3 regions of the Limosilactobacillus ingluviei str. Autruche 4 genome follow, and region 3 is predicted to be linked to each of the others. Evidence: predicted binding sites of a transcription regulator. Region 3 holds the regulator's gene; each other region holds the start of a gene.

Region 1 (3,280 bases), on a different contig from region 3:
CAGTCGTCGCAGTCGCCAAGGCGCCTAATTCTTGTTGCTTACGTTGATACTGCGCAGCCAAGCGCTGGTAGTGGTCAATCTCTTGGGGCGTGGGTTGCAAAATCAGCTTGCCATGCTCACCATCCACAATCGCCACCATATCTTCAGCGGCTTGGGTAGTTGCTGAATGCGTTCCTACTACCGCTGGCAACCCCAATTCGGCCACTAACAGGGCCGAATGGGCCGTTGCGCCCCCTTGATCAGTTACCACCCCCGCCACTAACCGGGGATCAAAACTGGCCACCAAACTGGGACTGACCTGATGGGCGACGATCACGGCCCGGTGATCCAACCGGGGCATCGTTGTCCGGTCTAAGAGGTGGCCAAGCAAGCGATGGCCCACATCTTGTAAGCTGGTCAACCGGGCTTGCTGGGCCCGACTGGGGGTCAGCCCAGCTTGTTCGTCCAGGTAGGCTTGTACCGCACTGGCCGCGGTAATTTTTTCACTTACCACCCGCCGGCTGAGGGTCGCTTGAAATTGCCAATCGTTAATTAACGCCAGTTGAGCTTGTAAGGTCTCTTGGACCTCATTGCCGTAATTGGCGCTGGCTTGCCGGGAGATTTGGGTCAGTTCATCTGCGGTAATACGAAAAGAATCATGAAGCCGTTCGACCTCATGATTCACATCGGTTGTTATTTGCTGTTCAACTGGCCCTTTGGCATCCCCCAACAGGTGCACCGGTGCAATCACAATTCCACCACTGGCGGCAATCCCGCTGAGTAATTTTGACATCTTAGCCAGCCAAGCCTTCCTTGGCCATCGTTTCAGCAATTGCTGCGATTGCTTCTGCTTCGTCGTCCCCATCAGCTGAGATGGTAACGTCAGCGTTTTGGCCAACCCCAAGGGACATAACCCCCATGATGGACTTCAGGTTTACGCTCTTGCCGTTGTAAGTCAACGTAATGTCGGAGGCAAACTTTGAAGCAGTTTGAACCAAGATCGTAGCTGGGCGGGCGTGAATCCCAGTTTCAGCAGTAATGTTAAAATCGCGTTTTTCCATTGTAATCAGTCTCCTTAGCACAATAAAGATTGTTGTTCGTATTGGCAAGCTCAACCAACACGCACCTTTAAAACCAATTGTAGCAATTGTAAGCGGTAAATACAAGAAACTTCCCGACCGAATTCCAGAAAGCCGGCCGGCCCAAGCCAAATTAAGTCTGCTAACAAGAGAACTTAATTTTCTTCATTTACTTGCCGGTGATAATGAACTTCCCCACCGCGATGCGCTTCGCCCACAATTTGGGTCTTATACTGGTACTCGCGGTAAGCCACTTGAAAGGCCATAAATTCGGCAGGTGTAATTACCAATTCATCCCGCTTTCCCGTCCGCAAGGCTTCTAATTCTGCCATGTAGTCCATGTCATCCCCCCTTCCCCGTTACTTAAGATTTTAGCACATTCCTGAATCCCCCCTTTAGCATTCAGTCCTGATGAGTGCTAAAATTTAGGTAACCGTTCACGAAAACTGGAACACTAATTACTTGCTTTCAAACCGAAAGTCAGTATAATTAGAGCCAATAGTCAAGAAAGGTCAAAAAATTGACCGCCGGCAAGGGGGAACCATACAGTGAAATGTCAAATCTGTCAGCAAAACCAAGCAACAATTCATCTTCAGATGATGAACGGCCAAAAGATGCAGATCGACCTCTGCCAAAGCTGTTATGAAAAATTACAAAACCAACAAATGCAAATGTTAAATGGGGGTAGTGATATGAATAATGCCTTTGGGTTTGCAAACCTGGATGATTTTATGAACGCAATGAGCAACATGCAAAATCAAGCAGCCAACAACAGCCAAAGCCAACGCCAAGGCGGCAATAACCGCCGGGGGAAAGGGGTCTTAGGGCAATTCGGGATCAATATGACTGACCTGGCCCGCCAAGGCAAGATCGACCCGGTCATTGGACGAGATAAAGAAATCCACCGGGTCATCGAAATTTTAAACCGGCGGACCAAGAACAACCCGGTCTTAATCGGGGAAGCCGGGGTCGGGAAGACTTCCGTCGTCGAAGGGCTCGCCACGGCGATCGTATCTGGTGAAGTGCCAGAAAAGCTGGCTAATAAGGAAATCATTCGTTTGGACGTAGTCTCCTTGGTCCAAGGCACCGGGATTCGGGGCCAATTCGAAAAGCGGATGCAACAATTGATCGATGAAGTCTCCAAGAACCATAACATCATCCTCTTCATCGACGAAATCCATGAAATCATGGGGGCCGGCAATGCTGAAGGTGGCATGGACGCTGGCAACGTCTTAAAGCCCGCCTTAGCCCGGGGTGAATTCCAACTGATCGGGGCCACGACCTTAAACGAATACCGCAAGATCGAAAAGGACGGCGCCCTGGCCCGGCGGTTCCAACCGGTGGAAGTTGCGGAACCAAGCGTGGAAGAAACGATTAAGATTCTGGAAGGGATCAAGAGCCGCTACCAAGATTACCACCACGTCAAGTACACTGACGATGCCTTAGTGGCAGCCGTTAAACTGTCCGACCGCTACATCCAAGACCGCTACTTGCCGGACAAGGCGATTGACCTGCTGGACGAAGCGGGTTCGCGGAAGAATTTGACCCTCAAGAATGTCGATCCAAATGCTATTGAAAATCAAATTCACACGGCTGAAGCCCACAAGCAACAAGCCGTTGAGAGTCAAGACTACGAAAAGGCCGCCTTCTACCGGGACCAAGTGGAAAAATTAACCAAGGCCAAGAAGGAAGCCGAAGAAAATAAGGTGACTGACGAAGCCGTCGTGGACGTGGCCGACATGGAACACATTGTCGAAGAAAAGACCAACATTCCGGTCGGTGACTTGCAAAAGCAAGAACAAAACCAACTTCGGGACTTAGATCAAGAATTGGAAAAGCACGTCATTGGCCAAAACGAAGCCGTTGACAAGATCGCTCGGGCCATCCGGCGGAACCGGATTGGGCTCAACAAGTCGGGACGGCCAATTGGCAGCTTCCTGTTCGTTGGCCCAACGGGGGTCGGCAAGACGGAAACGGCCAAGCAATTGGCTAAGCAGCTCTTTGGCTCCAAGGACGCAATGATTCGGTTTGATATGTCCGAATACATGGACAAGACGTCGACTTCCAAGTTGATCGGGGCTGCCCCAGGCTACGTCGGTTACGAAGAAGCTGGGCAGCTGACCGAACAAGTCCGGCGGCACCCGTACAGCCTGATTTTGCTTGATGAAGTGGAAAAGGCGCACCCGGATGTCATGCACATGTTCTTGCAAATCTTAGACGAC
Region 2 (3,280 bases), on a different contig from region 3:
TTACACCAATTGGTCGGCTTGCAGGAACGGCGCCCCTTTGCGGGGGGCGAGTTGGTCCGGCCACTGTTGGGGGTTTCTAAAGCCACCCTGCAGGCGTGGGCCAAGCAGCACGCTTTGCAATGGTTTGAAGATGCTACCAATGCCGACCTGACTATTACGCGAAACCGGTACCGCCACCAATATTTACCCCTGCTCCAACAAGAAAACCCCCAATTGGTGCGCCAACTGGCGGATTTTGCGGGGCAACTGACGGATCTCTTGGCTGACGAACAGGCGCATTTGGATCAACAGCTGCTGATGATGGCCAAGGACAACCACTTGGATTTGACCGCTTGGTGGGCTTGTTCGGCCCCCAATCAACGGCAATTATTGCGCCGGTGGCTCAATCAGCAGGGGGTTATGGCACTAAAGCAAACCAGTTTGCAGCAATTGCAAAAACGCTTGGCTCCAGCAGCGCGGCCCAACCAAGTGTTTACTTTGCCCGGCCAGTGGTGTTTGGTCCGGAATTATCAAGAACTGCGCCTAGAAAATCAAAAGAATTTGGCGCCGGAGGGCCTGCTTGGCCCAGAAAGTATGGTAAAATTTGCCCAATGGCAAGTCGTAACGCCGACCTGGCGCGCGATGGTGCTTCCAGCTGGGACCCCACCGCCGCTGCAGGGTCAAATCGTGGCGACGATGTGGTTACCAAATGCGGCGCTGCCGTTGGTCTGGCGCCCGGCGCGGCCAACGGATCGCCTCCGGTTAAAGGGGGGTGGTCACCAAACCGTGCGTCGGATTTGGATTAATCAAAAAATCGCGCCGGCTGACCGCCGCCAGGCCCGGGTGTTGGTGGATCAGTTGGGACGCGTGCTGTGGTTGGTGGGGGTCAAGACCGCCTGGTGGGATTGGCCCCCAGCCACCTCAGCGGGCCAAGCAGTGCAATTGATTCAGGGAAGGGTAGAGGAACATGAATAACGATATTGAGCGCGTATTGTATAGTGAGGCGGAAATTCAAACCCGGATTGGGGAAATGGCCAAAGAAATTGAGGCTGATTACCAAGGCAAGCGGCCAATGGTCATTTCCGTTTTGACGGGAGCAATTTTGTTTACGGTGGATCTGTTGGAAAAGACAGACCTGTACACCACTTTGGACTTTATTGATGTCTCTAGTTACTTTGGGGCAGCTGAATCTTCGGGGCGAGTTGAATTGGTTCGCGATTTGAAGTCCGATGTGGCAGGCAAGGACATCTTGATTTGTGAAGATATTATTGACTCAGGGCGGACCTTGCAATACTTGGTAGACCTGTTGAAAGAGCGGGGCGCCAAGTCAATCAAGGTGGCGACGATGCTGGACAAGCCAGCTGGTCGGGATGCCAGTGTGACGGTGGAAGCGGATTATGCTGGCTTTATCGTACCAAATGAATTCTTGGTAGGTTACGGTTTGGATTATGAGGGTTACTACCGCAACTTGCCATACGTTGGGGTGTTAAAGCCGGCCGTCTACACGAAATAATGGTTCAAGCAGCCCTGCGTCCTGCTGAGTGGGCGGAGGGTTACTTTTTGTCAGAAAGCTTGACTAATTAATGGTCAACGTTAGTCAAGTGTGGTATATTTATGCCATTATGAATGGCGCAAGCCGTTGGATTTTCAAACTGTGGCCGATACAGGCGACATGAATAGGAGGTTGTTATGAACAACAATCGAAAGAACAACGGGTTCACTCATAACGTCCTGTTCTATTCAGTGATCTTTTTGTGCATCATGGGGATTGTCTACTACTTCTTTGGCGGCAACACCCATACGGGGCAGACAAAAGAAGTTTCCCAAAGCGAATTTATTGCTGAATTAAAGGACGATAAGATCAAGAACTTTACTGTGCAACCAAACGGTGGGGTTTATAAGATTACTGGGACTTACAAGCACGCCCAAACGGCTGAAAACAGCAACAAGGGTGGCTTGGCTTTTGCCGGGCAAAGTTCCAGCACTACCAAGAACTTCCAAAGTTCGGTCTTGCAAAGCGATGTGACGATCAATCAATTGCAGAAGTACGCAGAACGTGAACACGTCAAGATCACTACAAAACCAGAGGAGTCCAATAGTTTATGGTCGAACCTCTTGATTACGGTCTTACCGTTAGTGATCATGATTTTCTTCTTCTACATGATGATGGGTCAAGCGGGCCAAGGCGGCGGTGGCCGGGGAGTGATGAGCTTTGGGAAATCCAAGGCCAAGCCGGCTGACGCTAAGGACAATAAGGTCCGCTTCTCTGACGTGGCCGGGGAAGAAGAAGAAAAGCAAGAATTGGTCGAAGTCGTTGAATTCTTGAAGAACCCAAAGAAGTTTATGAAGTTAGGTGCCAAGATTCCATCCGGGGTCCTCTTGGAAGGCCCGCCAGGGACGGGGAAGACCCTCTTGGCCCGGGCGGTCGCTGGGGAAGCCGGCGTACCGTTCTTCTCTATTTCCGGGTCGGACTTCGTGGAAATGTTCGTTGGGGTTGGTGCCAGCCGGGTCCGGGACCTCTTTGAGCAAGCCAAGAAAGCGGCGCCGGCGATCATTTTCATCGATGAAATCGATGCGGTAGGTCGCCGTCGGGGCAACGGTATGGGCGGTGGCCATGATGAACGGGAACAAACCTTAAACCAACTCCTGGTTGAAATGGACGGGTTCCAAGGTGACGAAGGGGTCATTGTTATGGCCGCTACCAACCGGGCTGATGTCTTGGACCCCGCGCTGTTGCGGCCGGGGCGGTTTGACCGGAAGATTCTGGTCGGCCGGCCGGACGTCCGGGGGCGCGAAGCCATCTTGCGCGTTCACGCCAAGAACAAGCCGTTGGCCAGTGATGTCGACTTAAAGGAAATTGCCAAGCAAACGCCTGGTTTTGTCGGGGCCGATTTGGCCAACCTGTTGAACGAAGCGGCCCTCTTAGCTGCCCGGCGCAACAAGTCGGAAATTGACGCCGCTGACGTTGATGAGGCCGAGGACCGGGTCATTGCTGGGCCGGCTAAGCGCGATCGGGTGATCTCCAAGCAAGAACGGCGGACGGTCGCCTTCCACGAAGCAGGCCACACGATCGTTGGTTTAGTCTTAAATGATGCTCGCGTCGTCCACAAGGTGACGATTGTGCCCCGGGGTCGCGCCGGCGGTTACGCAATCATGTTGCCAAAGGAAGACCAAATGCTGATGTCCAAGAAGAACGCGATGGAACAAATCGCGGGCTTAATGGGGGGCCGGGCGGCCGAAGAATTGATCTTCAAGTCTCAATCCTCCGGGGCATCGAATGACTTTGAACAGGCAACCCAAA
Region 3 (3,280 bases):
CCAGGCCGGATTATCGGTCACGAAGGGGTTGGGCGCGTTGCCAAGGTTGCCCCTGGCGTAACCAGCTTGAAGGTCGGTGATCGGGTATCGATTGCTTGGTTCTTCAAGGGCTGCGGTCACTGTGAATACTGCCTGACGGGACGCGAAACCTTCTGTCGCGAAGTGCAAAATGCCGGTTACACGGTTGACGGGGCGATGGCTCAACAATGTATCGTCGCTGCCGACTACGCGGTGAAGGTACCGGAAGGCTTAGACCTAGTTGAAGCGACCTCCCTGACTTGTGCAGGGGTAACGGTCTACAAGGCCCTGAAGGTTGCCGACATCAAGCCTGGTCAATGGGTCTCCATCGTCGGGGCCGGTGGTCTGGGGAACCTGGCCGTCCAATTTGCGCACAATGTCTTTGGGGCCCACGTCGTTGTTGTTGACGGGAACGATCCTAAGCTGGAAGCGGCGAAGGAAAACGGGGCGGAAGTAGTGATTAACCGCCACGAAGTTGACAGCGTTGCTCAAGCCATCCAAGAAAAAGTGGGCGGCGTTCACGCTGCCGTGGTAACGGCCGTTGCAGCTTCGGCCTTTGACCAAGCAGTTGATTCCTTGCGCCCAGATGGGAAGTTGGTTGCGGTTGCCTTGCCACAAGGGGATATGAAGCTCAACATCGCTAAGACGGTGCTGGATGGGATCATTGTGGCTGGTTCCTTGGTTGGGACGCGCCAAGACTTGGCTGAATGTTTCCAATTCGGGGCTGAAGGCAAGGTTAAGCCAATTGTTAAGACGCGCAAGTTAGCTGAAATCAACGACATGATCCAAGAATTAAAGGACAACAAGGTCGTTGGGCGGAACGTAGTTGACTTTGTTCACGAAGCCTAAGCAGCGTTAGTTGAATGAAGCAATACCATGAAATTGAGGGCTGGGAGCTGGTACCCAGCCCTTTTTTCGTGTTGTGTTGAAGGGTAAATCGAAGGCAAATCCGGAAAAGTGTGGTATGATTAAGGTCAAAATTAGTCAAGAAAGGGGCGCAGACCGGTGGAAGAACGTAGCATTTCAGACGTAATTGAAGCTTACCTGAAATCAATTTTAGGGGATGATCCCCGGATTGAAATTCGGCGGGCGGAAATTGCCGATCATTTTGATGTGGTGCCATCACAAATTAATTATGTCATCAAGACGCGCTTTAACCTGCAAAATGGTTACTTGGTGCAAAGCAAGCGGGGTGGTGGTGGCTACATCCGGATTGAACGGGTCAACCTACTGGATGATGATGATGTCTTACAGATGTTGATTGCCAATATTGGTGAAGCCATCAGTGAAAAAGACGCCGCTAAAATCATTAAGACTTTATATGAAGAAAAATTGATTTCACGCCGGGAGGGTGATTTAATGTTGGTCGGGGTGGCCAAACAAACCCTGAACCAAGCAAACAAGCAAGCTGAAGAGCGCTTGCGGGCAAGGCTCTTGGTTGCCTTGCTGACCCGGTTGCGGTATGAATAACGGCAGCGAATAGAGAAGATAATTGAAGGGGATTTACATGGACGATTACCGATATACGCCAAATGCCAAGGCGGTTTTAGAAATTGCGCACGAACAGGCCCTGTATTTTAAACACCAAGCTGTCGGCACAGAGCACCTGTTGCTAGCGTTGAGCTTGGAACACAGTGGGGTGGCGGCGGAATTGCTGGATCAATTCCACGTCACCAGTGACGATTTGCGGGCCGAAATTGAACGCTTTACCGGTTACGGCACCTTGGCAGTAGCTGACAGTCATGAGTATTTGCCAGCCTCACCGAAACTGCGCACCATCTTGTCGTTGGCAGCCCAAACGGCCCGGCAGCTGAATGCTGAACGGGTGGGGACAGAACACTTGCTGCTGGCGCTGTTAAGTGATGAGACGATTTTGTCTTCCCGGATTTTATTCAACTTGGATGTAAACTTGCAACAAGCCCGGCGGACGTTGGTGCGGAAATTGGGCAAGGCCGCCGGACAGGCCCTGAACCGCCAAAGTGCCAAACGTAATACGGCAACGCCGACGTTAGATCGTTTGGCACGGGATTTAACGGCCCAAGCAAAGCAAGGCGCTGGTGAGCAGGTCGTGGGCCGGGAAAAAGAAATTAAACGCATGGTACAACTGTTGAGCCGGAAAACGAAAAATAATCCGGTCCTGGTGGGGGAACCGGGGGTCGGCAAGACGGCGATTGTCGAAGGCTTAGCCCAGCGGATTGTCACTCAAGGCGTGCCAGCCAGCTTGGCCCAAAAGCGGGTGATGGCGCTGGACATGGGGTCGCTGGTGGCCGGTACCAAGTACCGGGGGGAATTTGAAGACCGACTGAAAAAAATTTTGGATGAGATTTACCGCAGTGGCGACGTCATTTTGTTTATTGACGAACTGCATACGGTGGTCGGTGCCGGTGGGGCTGAAGGGTCCGTAGATGCTTCCAATATTTTAAAGCCGGCGTTGGCCCGGGGGGAACTGCAACTGATTGGGGCCACGACGTTGGATGAGTACCAGAAGTACATTGAAAAAGATGCAGCCCTCGAGCGGCGCTTTGCCAAGATTCAAGTTGAAGAACCCAGTGAAAAAGCCACTGTCCAGATTTTAAAGGGGATCCGGCCGGGCTATGAAAAGCACCACCAGTTAACGATTAGTGATGCGGCGCTCACCGCTGCGGTTAAGCTAGCCAAACGCTACATCACTGATCGCTTTTTGCCGGATAAGGCGATTGATCTAATGGATGAAGCAGCAGCGATGGTGCGGATCAATGCTGACCAAGCGGATACCCAGACGGTTGCCGCGATGCAAAAATTAACGCAGTTGCGAGAACAAAAAGAAGCGGCCATTTTGACGCAAGACTTTGATCAAGCTGCGCAATTGCGCCACCAAGAGTTGGCGTTAAAAGCCCAGGTTGAACAGCAAACGGCTCGTCGCCAAGCCCAAGCTGCGCAAACCACCTTACGGGTGATGCCAGAAGATATTGCCAAGGTCGTGGCGGATTGGACCGGGATTCCGGTTACGCAATTGCAAAAGCACGAACAAGATCGCTTGGTACACTTAGAAAAGGCCCTTCACCAACGCGTGATTGGCCAAGACGAAGCCGTCAGTGCGATTGCCCGGGCAATTCGGCGGGCCCGCAGCGGTTTGCAGGATCCTAAGCGACCGTTAGGATCCTTTATGTTCCTTGGACCAACTGGGGTCGGCAAGACGGAATTAGCCAAGGCCTTAGCCGCGACCGTCTTTGGCTCCGAAGACAACTTGATTCGCATTGACATGTCGGAATACCAAGAACGG

What was found. The regulator CtsR, encoded in region 3, represses protease genes until heat stress. The targets are predictions, from matches to a motif close to TTGGTCAAAAAAGGTCAAANA.
Region 1: a site for CtsR is predicted at 1,557-1,577, ahead of BN54_RS09625 (ATP-dependent Clp protease ATP-binding subunit). Genes of this name have one in related genera too.
Region 2: a site for CtsR is predicted at 1,563-1,583, ahead of ftsH (ATP-dependent zinc metalloprotease FtsH). Genes of this name have one in related genera too.

What each region holds. Positions count from the first base shown of each region.
Region 1 is NZ_HE997178.1:45,426-48,705, reverse strand. It holds gene ptsP (phosphoenolpyruvate--protein phosphotransferase) at 1-772, opposite strand, end outside; gene BN54_RS09635 (phosphocarrier protein HPr) at 774-1,040, opposite strand; gene ykzS (protein YkzS) at 1,214-1,399, opposite strand; gene BN54_RS09625 (ATP-dependent Clp protease ATP-binding subunit) at 1,607-3,280, shown strand, end outside.
Region 2 is NZ_HE997174.1:336,987-340,266, forward strand. It holds gene tilS (tRNA lysidine(34) synthetase TilS) at 1-954, shown strand, start outside; gene hpt (hypoxanthine phosphoribosyltransferase) at 947-1,492, shown strand; gene ftsH (ATP-dependent zinc metalloprotease FtsH) at 1,669-3,280, shown strand, end outside.
Region 3 is NZ_HE997173.1:1,132,773-1,136,052, reverse strand. It holds gene adhP (alcohol dehydrogenase AdhP) at 1-867, shown strand, start outside; gene BN54_RS05540 (CtsR family transcriptional regulator) at 1,024-1,488, shown strand; gene BN54_RS05535 (ATP-dependent Clp protease ATP-binding subunit) at 1,526-3,280, shown strand, end outside.